4 regions of the Nonomuraea sp. NPDC050540 genome follow, and region 1 is predicted to be linked to each of the others. Evidence: riboswitches for the same ligand, from Rfam matches in the RefSeq annotation. Region 1 holds a riboswitch; each other region holds the start of a gene.

What was found. A riboswitch is a leader RNA that binds a small molecule or an ion and turns the genes downstream of it on or off. The one in region 1 is predicted to bind cyclic di-AMP.
Region 2: it holds a riboswitch for cyclic di-AMP, as region 1 does, so the genes downstream of both, ACIBI5_RS33720 (NlpC/P60 family protein) here and ACIBI5_RS44005 (CHAP domain-containing protein) in region 1, are expected to answer to the same signal.
Region 3: it holds a riboswitch for cyclic di-AMP, as region 1 does, so the genes downstream of both, ACIBI5_RS11555 (C40 family peptidase) here and ACIBI5_RS44005 (CHAP domain-containing protein) in region 1, are expected to answer to the same signal.
Region 4: it holds a riboswitch for cyclic di-AMP, as region 1 does, so the genes downstream of both, ACIBI5_RS54175 (D-alanyl-D-alanine carboxypeptidase family protein) here and ACIBI5_RS44005 (CHAP domain-containing protein) in region 1, are expected to answer to the same signal.

What each region holds. Positions count from the first base shown of each region.
Region 1 is NZ_JBITHA010000019.1:67,889-75,780, forward strand. It holds gene ACIBI5_RS43985 (carbohydrate ABC transporter permease) at 1-734, opposite strand, end outside; gene ACIBI5_RS43990 (carbohydrate ABC transporter permease) at 731-1,819, opposite strand; gene ACIBI5_RS43995 (ABC transporter substrate-binding protein) at 1,972-3,285, opposite strand; gene ACIBI5_RS44000 (oxidoreductase) at 3,895-4,824, opposite strand; gene ACIBI5_RS44005 (CHAP domain-containing protein) at 5,401-6,093, opposite strand; cyclic di-AMP (ydaO/yuaA leader) riboswitch at 6,107-6,243, opposite strand; gene ACIBI5_RS44010 (aldo/keto reductase) at 6,396-7,220, opposite strand; gene ACIBI5_RS44015 (hypothetical protein) at 7,305-7,892, shown strand, end outside.
Region 2 is NZ_JBITHA010000011.1:246,842-254,733, reverse strand. It holds gene ACIBI5_RS33725 (LuxR C-terminal-related transcriptional regulator) at 183-395, shown strand; gene ACIBI5_RS33720 (NlpC/P60 family protein) at 481-1,524, opposite strand; cyclic di-AMP (ydaO/yuaA leader) riboswitch at 1,530-1,677, opposite strand; gene ACIBI5_RS33715 (amino-acid N-acetyltransferase) at 2,015-2,584, shown strand; gene ACIBI5_RS33710 (RDD family protein) at 2,670-3,920, shown strand; gene ACIBI5_RS33705 (RDD family protein) at 4,034-4,543, shown strand; gene ACIBI5_RS33700 (Lsr2 family protein) at 5,040-5,372, shown strand; gene ACIBI5_RS33695 (ATP-dependent Clp protease ATP-binding subunit) at 5,988-7,892, shown strand, end outside.
Region 3 is NZ_JBITHA010000003.1:260,912-268,803, reverse strand. It holds gene ACIBI5_RS11570 (glycosyltransferase family 4 protein) at 1-763, opposite strand, end outside; gene ACIBI5_RS11565 (M48 family metallopeptidase) at 760-2,034, opposite strand; gene ACIBI5_RS11560 (hypothetical protein) at 2,031-2,723, opposite strand; gene ACIBI5_RS11555 (C40 family peptidase) at 2,793-3,269, opposite strand; cyclic di-AMP (ydaO/yuaA leader) riboswitch at 3,334-3,497, opposite strand; gene ACIBI5_RS11550 (class I SAM-dependent methyltransferase) at 3,751-4,383, opposite strand; gene ACIBI5_RS11545 (LysR family transcriptional regulator) at 4,455-5,336, shown strand; gene ACIBI5_RS11540 (NlpC/P60 family protein) at 5,351-6,304, opposite strand; gene ACIBI5_RS11535 (NYN domain-containing protein) at 6,716-7,892, opposite strand, start outside.
Region 4 is NZ_JBITHA010000046.1:119-4,853, forward strand. It holds gene ACIBI5_RS54160 (multicopper oxidase domain-containing protein) at 1-606, shown strand, start outside; gene ACIBI5_RS54165 (hypothetical protein) at 768-1,157, shown strand; partial or broken gene ACIBI5_RS54170 (LuxR C-terminal-related transcriptional regulator) at 1,205-1,306, opposite strand; gene ACIBI5_RS54175 (D-alanyl-D-alanine carboxypeptidase family protein) at 1,401-2,315, opposite strand; cyclic di-AMP (ydaO/yuaA leader) riboswitch at 2,328-2,470, opposite strand; gene ACIBI5_RS54180 (TetR/AcrR family transcriptional regulator) at 2,603-3,145, opposite strand; gene ACIBI5_RS54185 (tannase/feruloyl esterase family alpha/beta hydrolase) at 3,302-4,735, shown strand, end outside.

The sequences.
Region 1 (7,892 bases):
GTGCCGGTGAACAACATCACGTAGTCGGTGCCGTGCGCCGAGTTGAGCGCCGCGATCGACGTCTGCACCACCGGGTTGTCCGGGTTCAGCACGATGAGCGGCCACAGGAACTCGTTCCACGTCTGCATGAACACCAGCAGCGCCAGCACCGCCATGCCCGGCCGCAGCGCCGGGAGCACGACCCGCCAGTAGATGCCGAGCGTCGCCGCGCCGTCCACCCGCGCCGCCTCCACCAGCTCATCGGGTACGGCCTGCGCCACGTACTGCGTCATCATGAACACGCCGAACCCGTTGACCAGGAACGGCAGGATCACCGCCTTCAGCCGGCCGGTCCAGCCCAGCGAGACCATCAGCTCATACAGCGGCACCACGCCCATCTGCTGCAGCGGCACCATCATCGTCACCAGGATCAGCCCGAGCAGCAGCCGCGAGCCGGCGAAGCGCAGCTTGGCGAAGGCGAACCCGGCCAGCGTCGAGATCGCCACCACCGACAGCGTCACCGTGCCCGCCACGACCGCCGAGTTCAGCAGGCCCGTCAGGAAGTGGGCGTCCTCGGTGGCCAGCAGCCGCTCGACGTTCTCGCCGAGCAGGCCGCCGGGCAGCAGGGGCGGAGGGGTGTCCAGCGCGTCCTCGTTGGAGCGCGTGGCCATGATGAACATGTAGTAGATCGGGAAGGCCGACAGCACGAGCGCCACCGCCAGCCCGATCCTCGTCGTGATCGTGGCCCGGTTCATCGGATCCGCCTCGTGAACAGGTAGTTGACCAGGGTGCCGAGCAGGATCAGCACGAACAGCAGCCAGGCGGCGGCAGCGGCGTACCCCATGTCGAAGTCGCGGAAGCCCTCCTTGACCACGAACATCGCCACCGTCTGGTACTGGCCCGTGGTGCCGCCGGTCATCATCGGGTTGCCCTCGAACATGACCGGCTCGGCGAACAGCGTCAGCCCGCCGATCGTGGAGACGAACACCACGAACACCAGCGTCGGCCGGAGCATCGGCACGGTGATCCGCCAGAACTGCCTGCGCGGCGAGGCCCCGTCGAGCGCCGCCGCCTCATAGAGGTCGCGGGGGATCGTCTGCATCGCGGCCAGCAGGATGATCGCGTTGTAGCCGGTCCAGCGCCAGTCGATCATCACGGCGATGGCGATCCAGGACGACCACTTCTCGTTCTGCCACGTGATCGGGGTCCCCAGCAGCCAGTTGACCAGGCCGTAGTCGCGGGAGAAGAGCTGGCTGAAGATGACCGCGACCGCCACCACCGAGGTGACCAGCGGCAGCAGCACGCCCAGGCGCAGGATCAGGCGCCCCTTGAGGCGCTTGTTGAGCGCGTTGGCCAGCATCAGGGCCAGCAGTAGCTGCGGCACCGTGGCCAGCGCGAACATGCCGAGCGTGTTGCCGACCGCGTTCCAGAACTCGGCGTCGGTGACCAGTTCGGCGTAGTTGCCGAGCCCCAGCCAGCTCTTGTCCCCGGCCAGTTCCCAGTCGTGCAGCGAGATCCACAGCGTGTACCCGAGCGGGAAGGCGCCGAAGACGGCGAACAGCAGGTAGTACGGCGAGACGAGGAGATACGGGGTGCCGCGAAGATCGAACCGAGACCACCGTCCACCCCCGCCCGCACGCCCGCCCCCGCCTCGCCCGCCCGCACGCCCGGTGCCGCGGCCGTCCTGCCCACCTCCGCGCCCGCGCTCGTCCCGCCCATCCCCGCGCCTGTCTCGCCCGGCCCAGCGCCCGCGCTCGCCTCGCCCGGCGCTGCGCCGAGCCGGCGACCAAGCCTCCTCCGGTGTTGGCTCGTTCGCCTGCGGCTCCTTCACCTGCGGCATCTTTGTCCGCGGCTCCTCCGATCTTGGCTCCTTCGATCGCGGCTCCTTCGTCCATGGCTCCTTCGTCCATGGCTCCTTTGCCCGGGGGTCTTTTGCCCGGGGCCGGGGCGGCTGGTGGGGTGGCTGGGGCGGCGCGAAGTCCATGGCCATGCTCAGCCCGCGGCCTTCACGCCGGCGGCCACGAACCTGGCCCACGCCTCCTCATACGGCACCGCGCCCTGGTCCATGCCCTCGATGACCTTCTCGACGGCGGTCTTGACCTGGGCGTGCTTCTCGCCCAGGAACATCGGCAGCAGATCCTTGACCGAGGCGGAGAAGATCTGGCCGGTCGGGGCGTCGCTGAAGTAGGCGTTCTTCAGGCCGGTGACCTTCGCGTCCTGCTGCGCCGGCAGCGAGCTCGGGAACGCGCCCGCCTCCTCGAACGCCATGACGTGGCCGTCCTTGCCGGTCAGGTAGTTCAGGACCTCGGCGGCCTCCTTGGGGTGCTTGCTCTGCTTAGGCAGGGCCAGCCAGGAACCGCCCCAGTTGCCCGACCCGCCCGGCACCGCCGCGACGTCCCAATTGCCCTTGTTGCCCTCCCCGGCCTTGCCCTCGATGACGCCGAGCATCCACGACGGGCAGCCCATCGTCGCGAACCCGCCGCCCTTGATCGCCTTGTCCCACGCCGGGCTCCACGCCTGCAGCTTCGCGGTCATCCCGGCCTTGCTGAACGTCTGCACCCAGTCGAACGACGTCTTGATCGCCGGGTTCGACTCGATGACGAGCTGGTTGCTCTTGTCGAAGTAGGCGACGTTGCCGTTCTTCGGGGCCTCCTGGGAGAGGATGACGTTGTAGATGGTGTTGGGGCCGTCCATGAACTTCGCCCCGGTCTTGGCGGCCTCGAACTTCCTGCCGGTTTCCAGGAACGCGTTCCAGTCGGGCCAGAGCTTGGCCACGTCCTCCCGGCCGGTGGGCAGGCCGGCCTTCTTGAACAGGTCCTTGCGGTAGCACATCGTCATGCCGCCGATGTCGGTGCCGAGGGCGAACAGCTTGCCGTCGGCGTTGACGCCCGCCTCCCACTTGGCCGCGGGGAAGTCGGCCTTGCGGTTCTGCATGCCGTACTGGCCGAGGTCGGCGAAGAACTGGGGGCGGGCGGCCATGAGGCCCATGGCGCCTTCGTCGATCGCCACCACGTCCGCGGCACCGCTGCCCGCCTGGAGGCGCTGGAGGAGCTGAGGGAGGTAGACGTCCTCGAAGCGGTCGGTCAGGTTCTGGTACTTGACCTGGATGTCCGGGTGGGCGGCGTTCCAGGCCTCGACCGCTTTGTCATAGCCGAAGTTCTCACCGCCGCCGAAGGTGTGCACGGTGATCGTGACGGGTTCCGCCTTGGCTTGGGCAGAGGTCTGGGGCTGGGGGGTGGAGGTGGAGCCGCAGGCGGCCAGAGCGGCGGTCATGACCGCGGCGGTGGCCAGACGCGTGTGCTTCATGTGTGCCCCTTGATGGTGGGGTGGGGGATATGGGAGCGCTCCCATGCAGAGTGCATCAGGGCGATGTCCCCGTCAACGAGGCGACACGCAACCGTTACATTCCGCTCGTCCTCCGCCCTTGTATCGGACTCCAGACCACAAAACACCCACGGACACGCCTGGGAGCGCTCCCGTCTCCCGTATCCAAGCGGTCGGCACCAACCCCGCCACCCCGATCGACCCGCACCGCTCGACCCCGCAGTCGGGACTCCGATCACCCGCACCGCTCGACCTCGCAGTCGGGACTCCGATCACCCGCACCGATCGACCCCGCACCCAGCAGCCCGATCGACCCGCGCGGCCTCGATAAATGTGCGGCTGGCCCAGGAAGTGGCCAGGTAGCCGGGTGGCCAGGTAGCCAGCAGTCAAGGCAGCTTGTAAGTGTGCAGGCTTGCCAAGCGGGCCACCGTGTGGTCAGCGGTCCGGTTGTTGTGCGGGTGTGTGCTCCCAATGGGAGGGAAATGTGATGGCCGGGGTGGCTATTGGGGACTGTGGTGTTTGTGTGGTTTAGGAATGGCCGATCACGAATGAATAACGGGATGGGAGATCTATTTGAGGCGAAAGGGAGATCTATTTGGCGGGAGCCGTATCGGCGGGGAAGTCGTAATGGACGCCGGTGAGGGCTTCGGAGACTGTCCACAGGCGGGCGGCGACGGCGCGGTCCTTGGAGGCGGGGGAGGAGCCGACGGGGGCCGGGTAGCCGCGTGAGCCGAACGGGCCGTCGGGGCCGACGTAGGTGCCGCCGGCCAGGCCGCGTTCGGTGGCGGCGTAGAGGAGCGGCAGGGCGCCGCGTTCGGCGCTCTGGGCGAACAGCACGTTCCCCAGCCGGGAGCCGAACTCCAGGATCGGGTTGCCCTCCATGCGCGGGCCTGCGACCTGGAGGTTGGTGGCGGCGTAGCCGGGGTGGGCGGCGACGCTGGTCAGCGCGCCGGCGGCGCGGCGCTGCAGCTCATAGGCGAACAGCAGGTTGGCCAGCTTGGACTGCCCGTAGGCGGCCCACTTGCGGTAGGACCGTTCGCCCTGGAGGTCGTCGAAGTCGATGCGGCCCGTCTTGTGCATGCCGCTGCTGACGGTCACCACGCGGGGGTCGGGACGCTCCAGCAGCCGCGGCAGCAGCAGGCCGGTGAGCGCGAAGTGCCCGAGGTGGTTGGTCCCGAACTGCATCTCGAACCCGTCCACGGTCTGCCGGTACGGCAGCGCCATCACGCCCGCGTTGTTGACCAGCACGTCGAGACCGCCGGTGTACGCGGCGGCGAACGCTCGGACCGAGGCCAGATCGGCCAGGTCAAGTTGCCTGACCTCGATGGAGGCGTCGGGAGCCGCCTTCTTCATCAGCTGGGCGGCGGCCTCGCCCTTGGCGACGTCCCGGCAGGCCAGGACGGTGGTGGCCCCGCGCCTGGCCAGCTCACCCGCGGCGATCATCCCGACGCCGCTGTTGGCTCCCGTCACCACGGCCGCCAGGCCTGACAGGTCGCCGATGTCCGCTGCGGTCCATCCCATGACCCCTCCAAACGTGATCACCGTCACCCTAACCCGCCCACTCCCTCCCCGGTCATGAGACAACGCCGGGGTGGGACTTGAGGTCCCGGGGGAGCGTGGGCTGGGAGCCGGGTTGTATGGCCGGAGGTTCGCGGGATGGCGTGGCCGTGGGAGGGGCTGGCGGATCGGGGCGCGCACGGATGGAGTCGGCGCAGGTGAGGGGTGCGTGGGAGTGGGACGGGCCCACGGGGTGTGAGGGCGGGATGGGGGTACGCGACGACGGGGCGGCGGCGGGTGAGGGGTGCGCGGGGGCGGGGCGAGGGGGTGTCGGGGCGGGGCGGGGGTGGCGGCGGGTGAAGGGGTGCGCGGGGCGGGGCGTGTCAGGGCGGGGTGGGTGTGCGCGGGGGCGGGGCGAGGGGGTGTCGGGGCGGGGCGGGGGTGGCGGCGGGTGAAGGGGTGCGCGGGAGCAGCGGGGGAGTGTGGCGGTGGGGTGGGGAGGGTGCCGGAGGTTCGCGGGGTGGTGCCGGACATGGGAACGGCGCGCCCGGGGGGAGGGGGCGCGCCGTTCCTGGGAGGGAGAGTGGGGGGAAGGGGAAGTTAAGCCGAGTAGTCGGGGTAGCCGTAGCCGACGACCTGGGAGGCGGGGCGGATGCGCTCCTCGACCTTGCCGTTGCCGGTGTTGCCCTCGACGGTGGTGATGGTGCCGTTGCCGTTGTCCTTGATGACGAACCCGACGTGGTTGATGGAGTCGAGGCTCTTGCTGCCGCTCCACGAGAAGAAGACGACGGCTCCGGGCTTCGCGCCGGTGCCCCATCGGTTGTTGTTCTTGAACCACTTGGCGTGGGTGACGGTGTAGGCGTCCCAGCCGACGGTGGTGCGGGCGCCGGTCTCTTCGCCGACCCAGCTGACGAACATGGCGCACCATGCGGCGTTCAGGTAGGCCTGGCGGTTGCCGCCGTCGCGCTTGACGGTCTCGGCGGCGCGGGGGGAGGACATGTACCACTTCTGGAACTTGGTGCCGCCGCCCCTGGAGTCCTCGCGGGTGCCGATCTGCTTCTTGGCCAGCGCGAGGACCTGGGCCGCCGTGGGCTTGGGCCGGTCGCTGCCGGCCTTCTTGCCGGGCTCGGCCTGGACGACGGTTTCCGGGACGCCCTTGGCGGCGGCGGACGCGGCGTGCGTCTCGGCCTGGGCGGGGTGTGTCGCGAACGCCGCGGTGGCGGCGATGGTCACGCCGAGAGCGGCGCGGGTGAGGTCGATCTTGGGGGCACGGGTAAGACGATGCTTCGCCATCGGGTGGGGTGACTCCTTGCTTCCATGCCGCTTACCGGGTTAGCTGACGGGTTCGGGCATGGAAGCTGCCCTACGGCGCGTGGCGCCGATTCACCCCAAAGGACCTGGGTCCCCGGTTCCGCGAGGGTGCGGATTCAGCGGTCACAGGCAAAGCCTGTGATGTGTGTGCGATGGTCTGGCAACGAACGGGTAGCCCGGACGTATGCCTTGGATGACCTGAAGGTAATACATGGGGCAAGGGGATTACAAACTCATAAATGACCATCCAAGGCTTGGTGCGGCCAAAAGGCCGCACCAGCCGGTCATCCCATCCAGTTAAAATTTGCCGGATCAGGTCCCAGACGGGTGCCGTTGTTGAGGGCTCCTATGGCAGCCATGTCCTCCGGGTCGAGCGTGAAGCCGAAGACCTGGATGTTCTCCCTGATCCGCGCCGGCGTGACCGACTTGGGGATCACCACGTTGCCGAGCTGGATGTGCCAGCGGAGCACGATCTGCGCGGGTGATTTGCCGTGTTTTCCGGCCAATGTGGCGAGGGCGGGGTCGTTCAGCAGGCCCTTGCCCTGGCCCAGCGGGCTCCACGCCTCGGTGAGGATTCCGTTGGCCTCGTGGAAGGCGCGCAGTTCGATCTGGGGGAAGTTCGGGTGCAGTTCGATCTGGTTGATCGAGGGGGTGATCTCGGCCTCGTCGATGAGCCTGGTGAGGTGCTCCACGCCGAAGTTCGATACGCCGATCGCGCGCGCCCGGCCGTTTCGGTAGATCTTTTCCAGGGACTTCCATGCCTGGAGGTATTTGTCCTGATCTGGAACCGGCCAGTGGATGAGATAGAGGTCGACGTAGTCGAGGCCCAGACGGGCCAGGCTCTCCTCGAAGGCCTCCTCGGCGCGGCCGTGGTCGGCGTTCCAGAGCTTGGTCGTGATGAACACCTTCTCCCGTGGCAGCCCCGACTCCCGGAAGGCGCGGCCCACCCCTTCCTCGTTGTAGTAGAGCCTGGCGGTGTCGATATGGCGGTATCCCGCCTGAAACGCGGTGGCGACCGCGCGTTCGGCCTCGTCGTCGGGCACCTGCCAGACGCCGAAGCCGAGCTGCGGGATCTGCACACCGTCGGTGTTGAGCAGCAGCGAGTTCATGCGACCCATTGTTCATATGGCGTTCCCTGCGGCTTAAGGCGACCGGGCTAGCTTGAACCCGTCGTGAAGAAGCAATGGGCTTGGGTGGAATCGCCGCTCCAGATGCTCTGCGCCGTCGAGGCCCACCACGCCGGGCTGCTCGGTGAGCGCACGGTCATCGTGCCGAGGGCGCGTCAGCGCGCACTCGTGGCCACGCGCCGCGAGCTGGCCGGGCTCGACCTGCCCGACGGGCTCGAGCTGGCCAGGCCGAGCGAGGAGATGCCGCGACCGGTCCAGGTGGTCGGTGACGCCTTCTCCGGGCGGGTGCAGCTGCGCTGGCTGACCTCGCGGCCGGGCCGCATCGTCATCGTGGACGACGGGCTGGCCACGCTCCGGCTGCTTGAGCTGCTGGCCGCGGGGCCGTATCGGGCGCTGCTGAGGGCCAGGCACAAGGCGGGACTGCCGCGCAGGGTCCTCGGGACGGCGGCGGCGCTCAGGCTGGCCGCCTCCAGCACCGCGGTGTTCACCGCGCTGCCCGTCAAGGACGACCTCGCCGGCGCCGTGCGCGAGCGCGGCATCGACCTCATCTGCCACGACTTCGGCTGGCTGCGCGCGCAGCCCCTGCGCTCGCCCGGCCCGGCCGAGCGCACGGTCGTGCTCGGCACCTCGCTGGTCCGCAACGGGCTCGTGCAC
Region 2 (7,892 bases), on a different contig from region 1:
CCCCGAAGTGTGACGACATATGGCGAGTAGTTCACATAGGTTTGATCATGTCAATACAGCTGGTCAAGCTGGGCAATTGTCGAGCTTGACGACCTTTCCTGAATGCGTTTACCGTCTGCGAGACGAGCGCGTTGCGCGGTCCGATACGTCTGCGAGTTCTGCTGTTGGGGGGAGGGCTCCCGATGGATGTGCTCACCGAGGGCGTTGAGCTGAGCCACGCCGATTTAGCCTTGCTCGCCGAGCTGGCCAAGGGAGTCACGGTCGATCGGGTAGGGCGCCGGCTGGAGATCAGCGGACGCACGGTACGCCGCCGTTTGCGAGGGATATGCGACAGGATCGGTGTGGCCACCGCCATCGAGGCGGTGGCCTGGGCGGCACGCCGCCAGCTGATCTAGCAGGGCTGAGACCCGACCCCGCCGGTTCGACCGGCGGGGTCGGTTTTGGCTGGCATGGGGTCCTGGTTCCGTCTCTTCGGCGGGGTCAGTTCGCGATGCGGACCGCGCCCGCCCACGGGCGGCGGGAGATCGACGCCAGGCGCACGACGTCGCCGGTCTGCGGCGCGTGCACCATCATGCCGCCGCCGACGTAGATGCCGACGTGGTGCAGGTCGCTGTAGAAGAACACCAGGTCACCGGGGCGCAGCTCCTCGCGCGAGATGCGGGTGCCGGCCGTCCACTGGTCGCCGGTGTAGTGCGGCAGCGAGATGCCGACCCGCTGGTAGGCCGCCATGACCAGGCCGGAGCAGTCGTAGGAGCTGGGACCCTCCGCGCCCCACACGTACGGCTTGAGCTGCTGGGTCAGCGCCCACCTGGCCGCCTCGGCCGCCTTGCCGGCGCCGGCGATCGGCAGGCTGACCCGCACCGCGCGGGTGCCCGGCCGCCCGGCCTCGCCGATGGCCCGCTGGAACAGGTCGCTCTCGACCTTCTTGACCAGCTTGCCGATCTTGTCGCGCCGCGCGTCCAGGTCCTCGACGATCTCGGTGACCTTGTCGATGCGGGTCTTCGCCTCGGACTGGGCCTTCTCGGCCAGTTCCCTGGCGCGGGTGACCTGGTTGACCTCCTCGCCCTGCTGCTGCTCCAGCGCGTAACTGGTCGCGGCGCGGTCGAGGAAGAGCTCGGGGTCGTCGGAGGCGGCGAAGGCGAGGGCGCGGCTGAAGCCGCCCATCATGTACTCGCTCTGCGCGAGCAAGCCCGCCCGCTGGCGCTTGGTGGCGAGATCGGCCTCACTGGAGGCCAGCGTCTTCTTGGCGGCGTCGACGGCCTTCTGGGCGTCCCTGAGCTTCACGCGCTGGCCGTTGAACTGCTCGCTGAGCGTCTCGATCTCCGTATGGAGCTTCTCGGCCTGCTCCGACAGCTGCTTGAGCGACGGCTTCGGGTCGGCGGCTGCGGAACCGAGAGGCGTGACGGTGAACGTCACCGCGGCTACGGCCGCCGTCAGGACGACCAGCCGCTTCTTGATGCCTGGTTCGGGAGGGCGGGCATGCTTGCCCGCGGGCTTCCCTTCACGGTTACGCGTGCGCTTCACCAACCAGCTCCTCTCGTGGCCGCCTACCGGGTTAGCTGACGGGTTCGGGCCGGAGCAGCCCTACCGAGCCGTGGCTCGGATTCACCCCGGATGGCCTGCGGCCACTGGCGGGTCCCCGGCTCCCCAGGGGAGGGGATTAGGCGTGCCGCCGCGCGTAAGGACGCGGGTGACATCGACGCTGGACACTAGTGCACTCCAGGTTCGTGCTCAACCAGAACTGCCAAGTCTGTTGAGGTTTCACAACCGAAGCGTCACGGGGGGATCACGTGCTCCGCCGTACTGGAGCGACTTTATGTGCGCTTTGCGGGTGCATGGGACGTACGTGAGGTTCGGCGTCACCGGGGGAATCATTGCTCGTCACCGGCTATTCGCCTGGTGGTTGAGGGGGAGACGGCTGTTGTCGGGCATGCTCGTCCACTGGATGAGATGGTTGAGGAAGTAGGTGGGCAAATAGGGGGCAGCCGTAATTGCGTCTGTACTCTGAAGTGCCATGGAACAGGTCGCCGAACGGGCGGTACCCGACATCGAGGTCGTCGTGCGGCGAGCTCGCACGCCGGACGTCCGGACGATCAGGCGCCTGGTCGACACCTATGCCGGAGCCGGGCCGCGCCTGCTGGAAAAAGCCACGGTCACTCTTTACGAGGACGTCCAGGAGTTCTGGGTGGCTGAGCGTGGCGGGCAGGTCGTCGGATGCGGTGCTCTGCACGTGTTGTGGGAGGACCTCGCCGAGATTCGCACCGTGGCCGTCGACCCCGACGCCCGCGGTCTCGGGGTCGGGGGCCAAATCGTTACCGCTTTGATCGGAACGGCCCGCGAACTCGGGCTGGGGCGGGTGTTCTGCCTGACATTCGCGGTGGATTTCTTCGCCGCGCATGGGTTCCGCCCGATCCAGGGCACGCCGGTATCTCCCGAGGTCTATGCCGAGCTGCTCGCCTCCTATGACGAGGGCGTAGCCGAGTTCCTCGACTTGGAGCACGTCAAGCCCAACACCCTGGGCAACACCAGGATGCTGCTCCACCTGCCGTCGTTTGACTCGGACCTCGACCAAAGGGAAAGGTGATTGTAGATACCTATGTCGATACGTTGGGCAGCGAAGGCATGTGTCCTGACATGTGCCACATGCACACTCGAAGCGAGGTGACACGGTGAGCACCGGACAGCCGCCGTATCCACAGGACGACCCCGGCGACAACTCCGGGACTCCCGAATACGGACAGCACAACGCGGGCCACGCACAGGGCGAGCCCGACCCGGACGTGACCGTCGTGGGTTACCGCCAAGACGGCGACCCCTACGGCCAGCAGGGATACGGACAGCAGTCCGGCTCCCAGCCGGGTTACGGTCAGCAGCCCCAGTACGGCCAGCAGCAGGGATACGGTCAGCAGCAGCCTCAGTACGGCCAGCAGCCCGGCTCGCAGCCGGGTTACGGCCAGCAGCCTGGTTACGGCCAGCAGGCCCAGCAGCAGCCCGAGTACGGCCAGCAGCCGGGCTCCCAGCCCGGTTACGGCCAGCAGCAGCCTGGCTATGGCCAGCAGCCCGGTTACGGCCAGCAGGCCCAGTCGCAGCCCGGCTACGGCCAGCAGCAGCCCGAGTACGGCCAGCAGCCCGGTTACGGCCAGCAGCCCGGCTCCCAGCCGGGTTACGGTCAGCAGCAGCCCGGCTACGGCCAGCAGCCTCAGTACGGTCAGCAGCCCGGCTCGCAACCTGGCTACGGTCAGCAGCAGCCCGGCTACGGCCAGCAGGCCCCGTCCGGGCAGCAGTACGCCCAGCCGGGTTACGGCCAGCAGCCTGGTTATGGTCAGCAGCAGCCGCAGCAGGGCTACGGCCAGCAGGGCTTCCAGCCCGGCTACGGCCAGGCCTACGGTCAGCCGGTGGGCGTCCAGCCGCCCGGCGCGCCCGCGCCGCTGGCCGAGTGGTGGCAGCGTCTGGTCGCCCGAATCATCGACGGTGTGCTCTTCGGCATCGTCTACTGGGTGATCACTCTGATCATGGCCGGCATCTTCCTGGCGACGTACAGCTCGCTCGACGGTTCCAGCTCGGGCTTCTTCGGCCCGGTGCTCGTCGGCCTCATCTCGGGTGTGCTGGTCGGGGCGGTCTACATCGCCTACGAGCTGATCATGACCAAGATGAACGGGCAGACGGTCGGCAAGATCGTCATGGGCATCAAGATCGTCCCGGTCGGCGGCGCCATGCCGCCCGGCGGGCTGTCCACCGACGTCGCGATAAAGCGGGCCGGCGTGACGTGGGGCGGGTACCTGATCTCGGGCATCCCGTTCCTCGGCTGGCTCGGCTACATCTTCGTCGCGCTGAACGGCGCCTCGCAGCTGTGGGACAAGCCGCTGCAGCAGACGTTCGCCGACAAGGTCGCGCGTACCGTGGTGGTCAAGATCAAGTAGTGGTCGTGTCATGGATTCAGGGGTCACCGCCCGGTGGCCCCTGTTTCATGTGGCGCCGTGCCGTACCAGAATGAGGGGACAGCCGACCTAAAGGCCGTCGAGAGGTTGAGGCTATGGCCGCGCCCGCCCAACGCGCAGTGACCGCCGAATGGTGGGAGCGGCTGGTCGCGCGCCTCATTGAGGCCCTGGTCTTCGGCGTGTTCTATTACATTCTGTTCATCGGGCTGTGGACACTCTTCCGGTCTGTAGGGCTGCTGGAGGTCTTCGAGGGCCGCTGGCCCGAGGTCATCGCCTGGTTCGGCGCGGGCCTTGTCTATACGCTCTACGACTGGGTGTCGCATTCCGCGGGCGGCCGCACCTTCGGGCAGGCGATCATGCGGATTCGCGTGGTTCAGGCGGACGGCGCCGTTGTCACCTCCCATGGGCTGCTGAAACGCTCGCTGCTGTATCCGGGGCCGACCATGTTGATGGGCATTCCGGTGCTCGATCTGGGGGCCGCGGTGATCGCCTTCGGCGTGGGGATGCTCATCCTCATCGACCGTCCCCAGCTGCGCGGTCCCCATGACCGGCTGGCGGGAACGCGGGTGGTCAAAGACCTGCGCGAGCCGGGGCAGGCGGGATAGCCCCAAAAAATTTCCCTTGATCCGGTAAGGAGCCTGGAGAGACTGGCATTAGGCTGTCAGTCGCCCAGGTCACCCCTTGTCGGCGACCTGTCGCACGGGTGGCATCCGCGTGGCGCCATGGTCGGGCGGCGGCGGTTGTCCGCCACACGGCCCCCGCACGCGGCGCCGCGCCCGAGGTGTTCAGCCGGCTCCTGGGAAATCTGTCGCCGTGGAAACCCCGATCGGCGCGCGGGCCGAGGACGAATGGAAGGCCTTACGGAAGCTTTGGCGGCCGCCGTGACACCGGCTGGAGTCACCGGCCCCTTCGACTTTGGCGTGCGCTGAAGACGTCCCGCCGACCCTCGCCGGCCGGCGGCCAAACCGCCAGGATCGGGTCGAGAACCACAACTGATCCGCGAGTCAGCCGAATCCGTGTCTCGCTGAATTGTCTTAGCGTCTTTCCGGGTATATGTTTGGGCAGGCGAATGAAACAATGCTCCGGGAAAGGATTGCGTAGATGGCCAAGCAGATCCAGGAGATTCTCATCGATGACCTCGATGGGGGCGAGGCCAATGAGACGGTCAGCTTCGCTATTGACGGCGCTTCGTATGAGATTGACCTCAGTGACGTTAACGCCAAGAAGCTGAGGGATGCGCTCTCGCCTTTCGTGCAGCACGCTCGGCGCGGCGGTGCCGTCTCCACGCGTCGTCGGGGTCGTGGCGGGCAGCGCGCGATGACCCGCGAGAAGAGCTCCGAGATCAGGCAGTGGGCCAAGGCTCACGGCCTGCCCGTCAGCGAGCGCGGCCGAATCGCCTCCACCGTGGTGGAGAAGTACGAAGCCGCGCACTAACCGCTGTCGCGATCGACCATGCGCTTATGACAGTTGCCTAGAACCCCGGCGACTGCCATAAGCGCATGATCGTTTTTTAGGGCACTCTTTGTCCTGGTTTGCGCGTCTCGCATCGTGGACCTGGGGGCCCATTGTGCCGCATTTGGTACCCGTGATTCCTGACGATTTCGCTCCGCCGTACCGTGCGAGTACTCACTCCCCGCAGCCGGATTTGCCGATGCACTCGCGGTTTACGCGTCCTTGATTCCTGAATGCCGATCAGTGCGGAGTCGCTGGCTGATCGCATGCCAACCGCTTGCCGGGAGGCCATAGGATGTCAAGTACGGCTTACGGATGTGTCCGGCGCCTCGTCGTGGCGGTCCGTACGCGTGGCGGGCGGTAATTTCCCGACGGTCCGCCGAGGGCGTCCTAAACCTCGTTCGCTTGCGGCGTATCGGGAACACACCACCCCCGAACGGTAGTTGGATGGAGGGTGAACGCCCTGCTCTCGGGGAACGTCTCTGCTATAGAGCGTGTCAGCGGCAGTGGGCACGGTTCGCCGAGCCAGGGCTAGCATGCGGGATGACGGGACCGGACTAAACCGGCCTGACTGACCGCTCTGTGAGGAGCGACGAGATGTTCGAGAGGTTCACCGACCGAGCGAGGCGGGTTGTCGTCTTGGCCCAAGAAGAGGCCAGGATGCTCAACCACAACTACATCGGCACTGAGCACATTCTTCTTGGTTTGATCCACGAAGGTGAGGGCGTTGCCGCCAAGGCTCTGGAGAGTCTCGGCATCAGCCTTGAGGGTGTGCGCCAGCAGGTCGAGGAGATCATCGGCCAGGGCCAGTCGGCTCCGTCGGGGCACATTCCTTTCACCCCGCGGGCCAAGAAGGTCCTCGAGCTGTCGCTCCGTGAGGCTTTGCAGCTGGGCCACAACTACATCGGAACCGAGCACATCCTGCTCGGTCTCATCCGCGAGGGTGAGGGTGTGGCAGCCCAGGTGCTGGTCAAGCTTGGAGCCGATCTCAACCGTGTCAGGCAGCAGGTGATCCAGCTGCTGCACGGCTATCAGGGCAAGGAACCGGCGGCCGCGGGTGGACCGCAGGAGTCGGCTCCGTCGACGTCCCTGGTGCTCGACCAGTTTGGCCGCAACCTGACCCAGGCCGCCCGCGAGGGCAAGCTGGATCCGGTCATCGGCCGCGAGAAGGAGATCGAGCGGGTCATGCAGGTCCTCTCACGGAGGACCAAGAACAACCCCGTTCTCATCGGCGAGCCCGGCGTCGGCAAGACCGCCGTCGTCGAGGGGCTCTCCCAGAAGATCGTCAAGGGCGAGGTGCCCGAGACGCTGAAGGACAAGCAGCTCTACACGCTTGACCTCGGCGCTCTGGTCGCCGGCTCCCGCTACCGCGGTGACTTCGAAGAGCGCCTGAAGAAGGTGCTCAAGGAGATCCGCACGCGCGGGGACATCATCCTGTTCATCGACGAGCTGCACACGCTCGTGGGTGCGGGCGCCGCCGAGGGCGCGATCGACGCCGCCAGCATCCTCAAGCCGATGCTAGCCCGCGGTGAGCTGCAGACCATCGGCGCCACCACGCTCGACGAGTACCGCAAGTACCTCGAGAAGGACGCCGCGCTGGAGCGCCGCTTCCAGCCGATCCAAGTGGCAGAGCCGTCGCTCAGCCACACGATCGAGATTCTCAAGGGTCTGCGCGACCGCTACGAGGCGCACCACCGCGTGTCGATCACCGACGACGCGCTGGTCGCCGCGGCCCGCCTGGCCGACCGCTACATCAGCGACCGCTACCTGCCCGACAAGGCGATCGACCTCATCGACGAGGCCGGTTCCCGGATGCGCATCCGCCGGATGACCGCTCCGCCGGACCTGCGCGAGTACGACGAGAAGATCGCCAACGTCCGCCGCGACAAGGAGTCCGCGATCGACGCGCAGGACTTCGAGAAGGCGGCTGCCCTCCGCGACCAGGAGAAGCAGCTCCAGCTCAAGCGCGAGCGGCGGGAGAAGGAGTGGAAGGCCGGCGACATGGACGTCGTCGCCGAGGTCACGGAAGAGCTCATCGCGGAGGTCCTCGCCACGGCGACGGGCATCCCGATCTTCAAGCTGACCGAGGAGGAGTCGCAGCGCCTGCTCCGCATGGAGGACGAACTCCACAAGCGGATCATCGGCCAGGACGACGCCATCAAGGGTCTGTCCCGCTCCATCCGGCGCACCCGCGCCGGCCTGAAGGACCCCCGCCGCCCCGGTGGCTCGTTCATCTTCGCCGGCCCGTCCGGCGTCGGTAAGACCGAGCTGTCCAAGGCGCTGGCGGAGTTCCTGTTCGGCGACGAAGACGCGCTGATCATGCTGGACATGTCGGAGTTCATGGAGAAGCACACCGTCTCCAGGCTGTTCGGCTCCCCGCCCGGCTACGTCGGGTACGAGGAGGGCGGTCAGCTGACGGAGAAGGTGCGGCGCAAGCCGTTCTCCGTGGTCCTGTTCGACGAGATCGAGAAGGCCCACCCCGACATCTTCAACTCGCTGCTG
Region 3 (7,892 bases), on a different contig from region 1:
CGGCCGCGTAGTACCCCGGCAGGCTCTCCCCCGGCACCGCCCCGGCGAACACCACCGACCGGGTCCCGGCCGCCAGCCGTTCCAGGCGCCGCCGGTCCGGCCCGTCCCCCACCAGCAGCAGCACCGCGTCCGGCACCGCCCGCAACACCCTCGGCCAGGCCCTGATCAGCTGGTCCTGCCCCTTGCGCCGCACCAGCCGGGACACGCACACGACCACCGGTCCCCCGAAGGAGCCGGCGGGCGCCACACCGGGGTGGAAGGCCGCCGTGTCGACGCCGGGCGCCAGCCGTACCAGCTTGGCGGCGGGAACGACCCCGGCGAGCCGCGCGCGTGTGTACTCCCCCAGGTAGGTCACCACGTCGGCGTGCGCGCCGATGCGGCGCAGCACGCCGCGCAGGAGTGGCGTGCTCGCCCAGGACGCCTCGTGGCCGTGCGTCAGCATCACCACGCGCCGCGCCCCCGCCGCGCGCAACCGGGGCGCGAGCAGCCCCAGGGGAGCCGCGGCGCCGAAGACCACCGTGTCGGCGCCGAGGCGGGTCACGAGCCGCGCGGCCCGCCGCGCGACGCCGGGCGTGGGCAGCATGAGCGAGGTGGGGTGCCGGACGATGGGGTACGGCTGCCGCCGGTCGAACTCGGCGCTGCCCGCCCAGGCGGGCGCGTAGACGACGACTCCGGGGGTGCGCACCGCAAGCCCGTGCACGAACGACTGGATGCCACCCTGACGCGGCGGGAAGTCGTTCGTGACGATGAGGACGCGCCTCACGGCTCCGGGACGCCGTTCAGCAGCGCCCAGGAGCGGGCCATGGCGATGCGCTGCGGCGCGGTGGGGTGGGAGGAGTACAGGACGTACTCGACGGCGTCCGGCGCGAGGTCGGAGATGTTGGTCGTGGCCAGCCGCTTCTGCATGGCCGTGAACGTCGCCGGGTCGCGGGTGAGGTCGAGCGCGTGGGCGTCGGCGCGCGCCTCGACGTGGCGGCTGACGACGTTCTGGGCGGGTCCCGACAGGACGGTGGCCAGGCTCATCAGGCCCATGACGGCGCCCACGGCCAGGGGTTCGGTGATGGCGGTGACGCGGGCGCGCCGCCGTACCAGCGGGAAGAGCGCGAACAGCAGGGCGGCGCCGAACGCGGCGCCCAGCGCGCCGATGAGCGTGCCGTTGAGCACGTCGTTGTACTTGGCGTGGCCGAGTTCGTGGGCGACGACGAGCTCGACCTCCCGCTCCGGCGCCTTGAGCAGCGTGTCGTAGACGACGATGCGGCGAGTGGCGCCGAAGCCGGAGACGTAGGCGTTGAGCGCGGTCGTGCGGCGGGAGGCGTCGGCGACGAGCACGTCCTCGACCGGTACGCCGTCGCGCTCGGCCATGGCCAGCAGGCCGGTACGCAACTGGGACGGCGGCATGGGCCGGAAGTCGTTGAACAGCGGCTCGAAGACGACCGGATACACGAACGAGGCGGCGACGGTCAGCGCGGCGGCGCCCACGGCGGCGGGCACCCACCAGCGCCGGAACCTGCGCGCCAGGCCCACCAGCGCCACGATCATGATGGACAGCAGCACGACCCTGACCGCGATGTTCTTCAGCCGGTCGCCGCTCCAGCCCGCCCAGTCCTGCGTGGACAGGCCGAACTCGCGCAGCCGTACCTCGAACCACATGCCGAGCGGCCAGCGCACGACCTCGACCAGCACGGTGAGCAGCAGCACGCCCAGCACGACCCGCACCCACCACGGGCCCTTGAGCCGCCCGAGGACCTTCGCGCCGAGCGGCGTGGCGACCAGCAGCCCGGCGAACAGGATCGTGAGACCGAACGACAGGTACGACGGCACGCTGGTGGCCGCGTCGAACGCCTGCGACCTGGCGATCTCGGCGGCGGAGAAGTCGCGGGCCGGATCGGGGGCGACCCGGGGCGCTCCCGGCGGCAGCGCCCGCCAGGGCGTGGTGAACGCGGCGACCGCGACCACGACGGCGCCGAGCGCGACGGCGGCGATCCCGGCCTGCCGGTGTACCCGCGCGGGGGCCTTGTCCCGCTGATCGGTCACTCGAGTTCCTCCCGTAGATAGGCGCGCCATCCGGCGACGAGCTCGCCGGACGGCAGGGGCAGGGCCCGCTCCACGCCCAGCCGCCGCGCGTCGCGGTAGAGCCTCACCAGCCTGTCCTCGCCGAAGCGCGCGGCCAGGAAGCGACACGCCAGCCAGGCCTCCTGGTAGGACTGTGCCAGCCGCGCGGCCCCGGGCGCGAACGCGTCCGCCCCGGGCAGTTTCCCTGGCACCCGTCCGGCCCGTACCTCGGTGGCGAGTTCGGCCGCCGCCACGGGCACGGCCAGGCCCGCGTCCTTGTAGGCCACGTAGTCGGCGAACCCCTCGTACAGCCAGGCGGGCAGTCCGGCGGTGCCGGCGGCGACGTGGGTGAGCTCGTGGGCGAGGACGACGTCGCGTCCGGTGGGGGTGAGTTTGGCGTAGTTCTCCGGGATCACGATGACCCTGCCGTCGTGGGCGATCGCGGCCAGCCCCTCGACCGAGCCCACGCCGGCGGTCCGCGCCGCGTGTGCGGCGTCCTCGGCGAGTTCGACGCTGGGCCGTACCCGCTGGCCGAGGATCGCCGCGACGCGCACCGCCGCCCGCTCGGCGCGCCGCTGAAGGTCCGCTTCCGCATCGGGCGCCCGTTCGGGGGCGCAGCCCAGCGTGAGGACCAGGAGGGCCGCGAGCGCGGCGCGACGGCTCACGACCACGGCCCCGATGGTAGCCGGACGCGCGAAGGCCCCGTCCCGGGAGGGGACGGGGCCTTTCGGACCGGGCGACTACAGACCGGGCCGGACGGCTCCCGCGAAGGACGACTTGCGCCATCCGCTGAGCCGCTCGATGCGCACCCGCTTGCCGGAACTCGGCGAGTGGACCATCTTGCCGTTGCCGACGTACATGCCGACGTGGCCTCGACCGCGGAAGAACAGCAGGTCACCCGGCTGTAGAGACTTCCACGAGATCTTCTTCTTGATGCGCGCGTACTGGCTGTGCGTCACGCGGGGGATCTTGACTCCGGCCTTCTTCCAGGCGAACTGGACGAGACCGGAGCAGTCGAAGGCGCCGGGTCCCGTTCCACCGTAGCGGTACGGGTCGCCGATCTGCGCCCTTGCCGCGGAGACGGCCTTGCGGGCCTTGCTCTTCTGCCGGGCAGTCGTCGACTGCGTCGCCGTCTTGGCCGAGGTGGTGGTCTTGGCCGTGGTACGCGCCTGGGCCGCCGGGGCATGGAGGGCGAACCCTCCGGCCGTCACGGTCATGGCGAGCGCCGCGCCACCGAGAACAAGACGGGGGTTGTGCAGGGAGGTAGACAGGATTTCTCCTTGGTTCTTCCACGAACGCCTACCGGGTTAGCTGACGGATTCGGGCCTGGAAGTCGCCCTACGGCACGCTGAACGCGCCGATTCACCCCTTGATCCCGGGGGAATGGGATCGGTGGTTCCCCGGCTCCGTGCCTCCTGGCTGCACGGACTCGGCAGGTCGCGGCCCCTGGTCATACGGGGGCGACCGGCGGATCTCTATGGGTCCTCATCGAGCCCGGACGGGGCCGATGCCGGTTCGCGGCGCCATGGCTTGTTCGCCGCGACGCCAGAACGTACTCCCGGGTTCATGACCCGGCAAAGTCCCGGCAAAGTTGTAAAGATCAGATAAAGGACCTTGTCAGGACGGGAACTCCTGCTGGACAGCGGGGTCCCGTTACTCAAATGTGACCCTCCTCACACTTGGAGCTCCAGGGGTGAGTCAGGTCCCATCCGCCCCTCCTGTCACACGCGTCACAGCGGTCAGCCGGAAGCCCGTCGGCGTGTGCCGTACCTCTTCGATCTCCTTCAGCCGCGCGGCGTGCTCGCCGCCGAGATAGCGGAACAGGTACGGCACGCGCCGCCTCCGCCGGATCTCGAACCGGGCGGCGATGGCGTCGAGCATGTCCTCCGCGGGCGAGTGATCGACGTGCGCCTCGCGCCAGCGGGTCATCGGGTCGCGCTCGGGCCCGTCGAAGCGGCCGAGCAGGGTTCCGGCGTCGTAGAACCAGGTGGCGGCGGCCTCGTCGGCCCAGTCCCAGGCGAACTCGTCCACCACGAGCAGCCCGCCCGGCCTCAGCAGCGCGGCCGCCCGGTCGAGTGCGGCCTCCAGCGGATGCATGTGGTGCAGCGACAGTGACAGCACGATGACGTCGAACGGGTCGTCCTCGTAGACGGTCAGGTCGGCGCGCTTGGCGGGCACGCCCGCCGCGAGCGCCGCGGCCGGGTCGAGGTCGATGGCGGTGACGTCGTGGCCGCTCGCGATCAGCGCACCGGCCAGCGCGCCGTCGCCGCAACCGGCGTCGAGAACGCGGGCGGGAGCCTCGGGCAGCGCGGAGAGAATCCAGGTATCCATGGGTCCGATCGTGCAGCGAGCGATCCATGCGCACCACTGCGGGTTCGGCATGAAAGACATAAGCTCCATGCATGCTTGACGTCTGGTCGCTGAAGGTGCTGTCAGAGGTGGGACGGCTCGGGTCGTTCTCGGCGGCCGCCGAGGCGCTGTCCATGACCCAGCCGGCCGTCTCCCGGCAGATCGCCGCGCTGGAGCGCCGGTCGGGGGTGCTGCTGTTCCACCGCCTGCCACGCGGCGTACGGCCCACCGGCGCCGGGCAGGCCGCCCTGGAGCAGGCCGCGCACGTGCTCGACGGGATCGCGCTGCTGGAGACCCGGCTGGCCGCGCACGCGTCGGGCGAGCACGGGCGGGTGCGCGTACAGGCGTTCCCGAGCGCCGTCACCGCGTTCGTGCCCGAGTGCTTTCGCGTCTTCGCCGCCCGTCACCCGGCGGTCGAGCTGTCCCTGACCGTCGGCGGCGGCGGCGCGTCCGCCGTCCTCGCGGGAGAGGCCGACCTCGCGCTGCTCACCTCGTGGGACCCCGAGCCCGCCGGCCTGGAACTGGTGCCGCTGCTCGACGACGAACTGCTGGTCGCGCTGCCGGAAGGCCACCCGCTGGCGGCCGGGGAGAGCGTGCGGCTGCGTGCGCTGGCCGGTCAGGCCTGGATCGACGGCAGCCACCCCGACTGCCTCGGGCCGCTGTCGGAGCTCGCCGCGGCGCTGGGGGCGCCGCCGCGCGTCAGCCACCTGTGCGACGACTGGAACGGCCGCCAGGGCCTCGTGGCGGCCGGCGTCGGGGTGATGGTGTTCCCGTCGATCGCGGGCGGCGCGGCCCTGCGCCCGGACATCAGGCTCCTGCGGCCGGATCCGGCCCTGCCCGCGCGCCGCGTCCTCGCCGCCGTCCTGCCCGCGCCCGGCCGCTCACCGGCCGTGGAGGAGCTGCTGCGGACCATGCTCGGGTACGGCAGGCCGTAACGCCGGCCGGGGCTTCAGGGCCGGATCGCGCCCACGACGCGCCTGCCGTACGAGGTGAACTTGACGACCTTGATGACGTCACCCGTCTGGGGCGCGTGCACGATGTTGCCGTTGCCCGCGTAGATGGTGACGTGGCCGAGGCCCTCGCTGAAGATCAGGTCACCGGGGCGCAGCGCGTCGAGCGAGACCCGGCGCTTGGCCCCCCACGCCCACTGCTGCCAGGTCGTACGCGGCAGCGAGACGCCGGCCGCCCGCCAGGAGGCCTGGGTGAAGCCCGAGCAGTCGTACCCGCGCGGACCGGTGCCGCCGTAGATGTACGGCTTGCCGACCTGCCCGAACGCGAACTTCAGCACCGCCGCCGCGTTCCCCGTGGCCGGGCCCGTGTACTTGATGCCGGTGCTGTTGGGATCGCCCGACTTGTACGCGCCGAGCTCACGCAGGAGCTTCTTCTGCTCCTGGATCAGCTTGAGGATCTCGGCTCGTTCCTTCTCGACCTTGTCGCGCTCCTCGTCGGCCGCGACCAGCGCGTCCTGGGCCAGGTCGCGCTCGGTCTTGAGACCCTTGTTCTCCCGGTCGAACGCGGCCAGCTTCTCCGCCCGCTCCGCCTGGAGCTGGCCGGTGAGTGCCATGCCGTTGAGCATGCTCATCGGGTCGCCCTGGCCCAGCATCGCCGGCCACGAGGTCACGTCGGCGCCCAGCTGGTAGTCGTTGACCGCCATGGTGATGACCTGGGCCCTCAGGCGGGCGACGGTGGCCAGCTTGTCCTTGTAGGAGGAGTTGAGCCGGCCGTACTTCTTCTTCGCGGTCTTGTGCCGCTCGGTGGCGGTGTTGAAGCGCTCGACGACGTGGTCGGCCTTGTTGTTGAGGCGGGAGAGCTTCGCCTTGGCCTGTTTGATCGTGGGCTTGGGATCAGCCACGGCCACGCCGACCGGCGACGCCAGCAGCCCGATCGCCAGACCAGTCGCCAACGAAACCCGGCCAAACCTCACAGCGTCGCCTCCCAGTGATCACACCTGGGGGCAAATAGTACAGAAGTGATGGGTGTGTTCTCAGCCTTTAGCCTGATTTGTAACCCACACCCCACCATCCCCACCTCCCCCACCCATCACCAGGCACAACGACGGGCGACCCGTCGGCGGGCACAGCGGACGCCCCACCGCGCGACCGGCCGCCGTCCGGATGCCCGGGACCGCTGAGGGAGCCCGTCGAGCGGCCGGCCGCGCCGATGGGCGCAGATCGGAACGTACGCCCAGCCGGGGCGCCCGCGCACCCAGGCAGACCAATCCGGTCTGAACACCCCTCACCCCAGAGGCGTCACGTGGCAGCCGGCAAGGAGCACGACAACTTTTCCGTGCGAGACCGAGGAGCCGTGGGAGGGATCAGACGCGGCCGAGGCGGCGCAGGATCAGGGCGGAGGGGACGGGCCGGGCGCCCATGCGGCGGACCGACTCGGCCACCTCGCGGTCGGACGACACCACGGCTATCGCGCGGCCCGGCGGCTCGGCGCGGACCAGCTGGCGGATCACGTCGTCGGCGATCTCCCCCGGAGCGCTGAACAGGACGCGGACCCCCCGGGGAGCCACCACCTGGACGGGTGAGTTGAGTTCGGCGCCGTCGAAGACCACCGTGACCTCCACCCGGGTCTGGGCGACCAGACCGCCGAGGCCGGTCATCAGGCGGGCGCGCTGGTCGGCGAGGGTGAAGTTGCCGTAGCCGGTCTTGGTCACGTTGTAGCCGTCGATGATCAGATGCACCTGCGGCAACGCCAGCAACTGGTCCAGCAGCTGCGGGTCGTCGTCGGCCAGGGCACGCGCCGGCACGCCCCGGACCCCGGGGGCGCCGGGAGACACCGCGGCCACCGAGTCGGCGGGGCGGCTGATGGTGGTGGGCAGGGCCAGTTCCCTGCGCAGACCGGCCGACGCGTCCTGGAGCGCGTCGAGCAGGACCCTGATGCGGGCGTCCTCGATGCTCCTGCCCTCGCGCGCGGCCCGGCGGGAGGCCTCCAGCTGTTTCTCCACGTCGCTCAGCCGCTCACGTACCCGGCGCAGCTCGGCCTCGCCCGCGCTTCCGGCGGCCGTGGCGGCGGTCTTCACCTCGACGGCGGCCTGCTCCACCGCGCTCACGCGCTGCTCGGCCGCCTTGGCGCGCTCGCGGGCCTCGTGGAGTTTGCGGCGCAGGTCCGAGTTCTCGGCGCGGGCGGTCTTGAGCTGCTCGCGCAGCCGGTCGGACTCCTCCTTGGCGGCGGTCTTCGCCCCGGCCAGCTGTTCGCGCAGCCGTACGACCTGCTGCTCCTGCGCCGAGCCCTCGGCCGCGACGGCGGACTGCTCCAGGTCGGCCCGCGCCATCTCCACCATCTCCGCCCAGCCGGGCGGGCGGGTGAGGTAGGCGGCGGCGGCCACCAGCACGGGGTCGGCGGCGGGCGGCACGTTGCCCTCGGCCAGCGCGGCGACGAGCTCGGGCCAGCCGGCCGCGACCGACTCGGCGACGGCCTCGCGGAACTCCTTGTCGCTCTCCAGCTGAGCGGCGATGGGCGCGCTGCCGAGCTTCGCGCGCTTG
Region 4 (4,735 bases), on a different contig from region 1:
GTACAGCCGAAGGACGTCGACGCGCTGCTCGTCGGCATGGGCGAACGCTACGACGTGCTGGTCACCCTCAAGGACGGCGTCTTCCCGCTGGTCGCGCTCGCCGAAGGCAAGGCCGCCGCGGCTCGCGCGCTGGTCCGCACCAGCCCCCAGTCCGCGGCGCCCAAGCCCGGCCAACGTCCGCGTGAGCTCGATGGCGAGGTGGTCCGCTACGCGAAGCTCCAACCTCATGAGCAGGTACGGCTGCCGCAACGGCGGCCCGACCGCACCGTCAGGCTGGAGCTCACCGGCACCATGGCGGCCTACGACTGGGCGATCAATGGCAAGAAGTACGACCCCGAGACCGTCGCGCCGGTGCGCTCGGGAGAGAGGGTGCGCCTTTCCTTCGTCAACCGGACGACCATGTGGCACCCCATGCATCTCCACGGGCACACCTTCGCCCTGCCGTCCGGCATCCGCAAGGACACCGTCATCGTGCTGCCCGGCAGCACACTCAACGTGGACTTCGACGCGGACAACCCGGGGTTGTGGATGATCCACTGCCACAACATCTATCACGCGGAATCCGGCATGATGACCCTCCTGGGCTATGCGGCGGGCAGCCGATAGCCACTCGCCGGGCTCTGGCGAGTGCCCGGGGAATCAAGCCTGCCACCGACCAGCAGCGCCACCGTGCGGAGGTGCTGGAATCGCCCCGTGTGAAACGGCCCAGCACGCCCTCGAAGATCGGCCGAATCTACTATTGTTCATAGTAGATGAAGGTGAGATGGATGCGCATACACGCACAGCAGGACACGACCCTGACCCAGGCGCTCAAGGAGCGACTGGCCGACTGGTCCAATCGCTCCGGCATCCAGGTGGAGACATGGGCACTGCCCGCCGAGGAGGTACCCGATCGGGTGGCCGAAGCGGTGCTCGCGTGTGTCACCGAGGTTTTGGCCGTCGTCGAGGAGCGAGCCAGGGCCGCGATGGTGTCCGTCGCCGTCACCACCAGCACGAACGGCCTGCTCTTCACGGTGAGCGCTGACGGCATGGGCTTCGACGCGAAGGATGCCGGCTTGCGCGCCGCCCTTGCCGCCACGCCGGGGACCGTCTCGATCAATGTCACCCCGGACGGCTTCACCGTCAGAGGCGCCGTCCCGCGGGAGCGCCGGCAGTGACATCCATTCATGGGGGCGGGGGCATCATGGGAACGTGATTGTGGAGGGCGGATGAGGCCTCGCTTGGAGGCTGCGGCGACGGCGGCGGTTCGGGAGTCGACGCCGAGTTTGGCGTAGATGCGCACCAGATGGGTCTTGACCGTGCCTTGACCATGACCGACGGCGAACTCACCGAGGAAGCCGCGATACCGGTCCCCTGACCGCCACCTGGGAGGTCAGCGCCGGCGTCTACGCCCCCCTGGGTCAGCGTTGCCCGCCGGCCGCCCAGTCGAGCAGCCTCTGAGCGGTCTGGAAGCGGCGGGTGGAGCTGGTCTCTCCAAGAATCACACCGGCCAGCTGCCGGCCCTCACGATCGGCGGCGAAGGAGAGCGTGTAGCCGGCGGCCCGGGTGTAGCCGGTCTTCAGGCCGACGGCGCCCGGCTTGCCAAGGAGCCGATTCGTGTTCCGCCAGGAGTAGGCGCGGTGCTCCGCCGTGGCGGACACCGAGCGATACCGGCTGGAGGCGACCTTCTTGAGCGTCTGACTGCCCAGGGCGGCCTGGGCCAGCCGCGTCTGGTCGCGTGCGGTGGAGTAGCCGCCCCCCTTTGCGGGCATCCCGTCGGCGTTGACGTAGAGCGTGTCCCGCATGCCGAGCTCGCGAGCGGCGGCGTTCATCTTCGCGGTGAACGCGTCGACGCCCGGGCCGTACACGCGGGCGAGCGCGTGGGCGGCATCCGCGCCGGAGGGCAACAGCAGGGCGTACAGCAGATTCTCTACGGTCAGCCGGTCGCCGGCGCGCAGGCCGGCCACCGAGGCACCGTCCTTCGAGGCGTAGCGAACATCCCCAGAGGTGACCTTGACGACGTCACTCGGCTTGGCCTCCTTCAGCACGGTGTAGGCGGTCATCACCTTGGTGATGCTGGCCACGGGCAAACGAAGATCGGCCTTCTTGCTGAAGTAGACCTTGCCGGTCTTGGTGTCGATCACGTGAGCCGCACGGCCGAGCACCGTGGGGGCGTGCGCCGCGGCTTCCTGAACGTGGGAGCGGGACGTCGGCGGGTCGTCGGGCCCGACCGGAGGGGTGGCCTGCGCAGCGGTGGCGCAGGCGGTCATGGCGAGCGCGGTGACGGCAAGGCCGAGCAGCGCGCGGTTCAGCCGGTTCTTGAGATCGGTGGGCATGAAGGACTTTGCTCCTTGCTTCCATGCCGCCTACCGGGTTAGCTGACGGGTTCGGGCTGGGAAGTGCCCTACGGTCGCCGTCGAGCGAGCGTCCGATTCACCCCAAGAAGAGTGGGTCCCCGGCTCCGTGAAAATGGATTCGGCGGCCGGACGTCGTCCTGCGGGTTCCCCAGGAGACGCACGGTCCGGGCAATGAAAAGGCAACGAACTCGTCTAGGGTCCGCCACGCAATGCCCGAGACACTACCAAAAAGTACATATCGTGCAAACAGTACATTTACCCCCTTCTTACGACGGGCGGGCCAGACCAAGCACGATCAGGTCGAACAGCTCCTGGAACGCCTCCGCGTTCGTCCGGCCGAGATGCTCGAGCACCTCCGGATCCTGCAGCCGGTCCAGGGCGGCGTAGATCACCTCCGCCACGAGGCGCGCGTCCGTTTCGCGGAATGCGCCGCCGTCTATGCCCTCCTGGATGAGTGCGGCGGCGACGGACGTGGCGAACCGGTAATGCTCCTGGAACAGCCGGCGGATTCCCGGCTGCCCGGCGACATCGACCGAGAACGCCCGAGCCGCGCGGGTCAGCGCCCCACTGGCCGCGGACATGTAGGCGTGGACTCGCCCGAGCGGCTCCTCCAGCGCCCTCGCCTGAGCCATCGCCCGCCGGCCGACGCGCTGCAGAAACCGGTCGACGACGAGCGCGACGAGCTCGTCCTTGCTGGGCGCCAGGTCATAGAGGGTACGCCGCGAGCAGTGCAGCCGGGCGGCGAGTTCCTGAATCGTCAGCCGGCGAAATCCCTCCCGAAGGAAGATCTCCTCCAGCTCGGCGAGCACGCTTTCCTGCCGGCTCGTGAAGGAACGCCCGAGCGAGAGGGCGACGGGCGGTCGAGGATATCCGGTCATGCCTGCACTTTCGGGGATGCCGACTCTCGGGGTACCGTGAAGGGTACCAGGTACTCAAAAATAGTACCCCCTGTGTTTGGAGGCGGAATGCGCCGACCCAGCCGAACCAAGGTGGGCATCATCTCGTGCCTGCCGCTGGCCGCCGCCCTCGTCGCGGTCGGCGATCCCGTACGGGCGGACGCCGGCCGATGCGCGGCCCTGATGAACGCGACCGTGACCGACACGACGATCACCCGAGTCACGACGGTGACCGCGACGACCTCGGTACCGGAGCACTGCCTGGTCGACGCCTATGTCACCACGCCGGGCGACGCGACCGTCCCCAGCAATCGGGTGAACTTCCGCTTGGGCCTGCCGGCCGCGTGGAACTCGGACTTCTACTTCCAGGGCGTGGGCGGGCTCGCCGGGCACATCGTTCCGTTCGACGAGGGGCTGAGACGCGGCTACGCCTCGGCCGCCACCGACACCGGACACCAAGGCGCGAGCCCGTTAGGCCACCCCGAACTCGACGGCAGGTGGGCGCTCGGCAACCGGCCCAAGCAGATCGACTACGCCTACCGAGGCGTCCACGTCAGCACGGTCGCGGCGAAGGCGATCACCGCGATCCACTACGGGCGCGACACGCGCAAGGCCATCTTCAACGGGTGCTCCAACGGGGGACGGCAGGGCCTCATGGAGGTCCAGCGCTACCCCGCGGACTATGACGGAGTGATCGCCGAGGCCCCCGCGTTCGCCGCAGGCGACACGTTCCTGCGCTGGATCTCGCAGGCACAGGCACAACTGGCCACCTCCGGGTCCTGGCTGTCGCCCAGCACGCTGCCGATCCTCTCGGCGGAATCGCTGAAGCGGGGCGACGCCCGGGACGGGCTGACCGACGGCCTGGTCGCCGATCCGCGCAAGGCGGCCGTCAACCCCGGCCGGCTCGTCGGCCCCGGCAAGCTGACCCGGGCCCAGGCCGCCGCCGCACGGACCATCTATCGTGGACCCGGGCCGCTCCGGGGACATCCCGCCGGACACGAGGAGCTGTGGCGGTCCTACATCACCGGCTCGGCGCCCCCGCAGATGGGACCCGACGGCAAGCTCGTCTTCCCCTTCAGCCTGGCCGCACCGTTGTCGTACACGTTCGCCAACGAGTTCCTGCGGTACTTCCTGTTCAGCGATCCGAGCTATGACCTCACCAGGTTCGACCTCGCCAAAGATCGGCCGGCCGTCGAACGGATACGCGCGCTGCTTGACGCGACCGACCCCGACCTCACGGCCTACAGGGCCCGAGGCGGCAAGCTGCTCATGGTGCACGGCTGGTCCGACCCCGCCTTGAGCGGTACGGCCCCGGTCGCGTACCACAGGAAGGTCGTCGCCGAGATGGGCGCGGCGCGGACCGCCGGCTTCTTCCGCCTGTTCATGGCACCCGGGATGGGCCATTGCGCGGGCGGGCCAGGACCGAACACGTTCGACGCGCTCACGGCGATGGAACAATGGATCAACCGGGGCACGGCGCCCGCCTCCATCCTCGCGACCAAC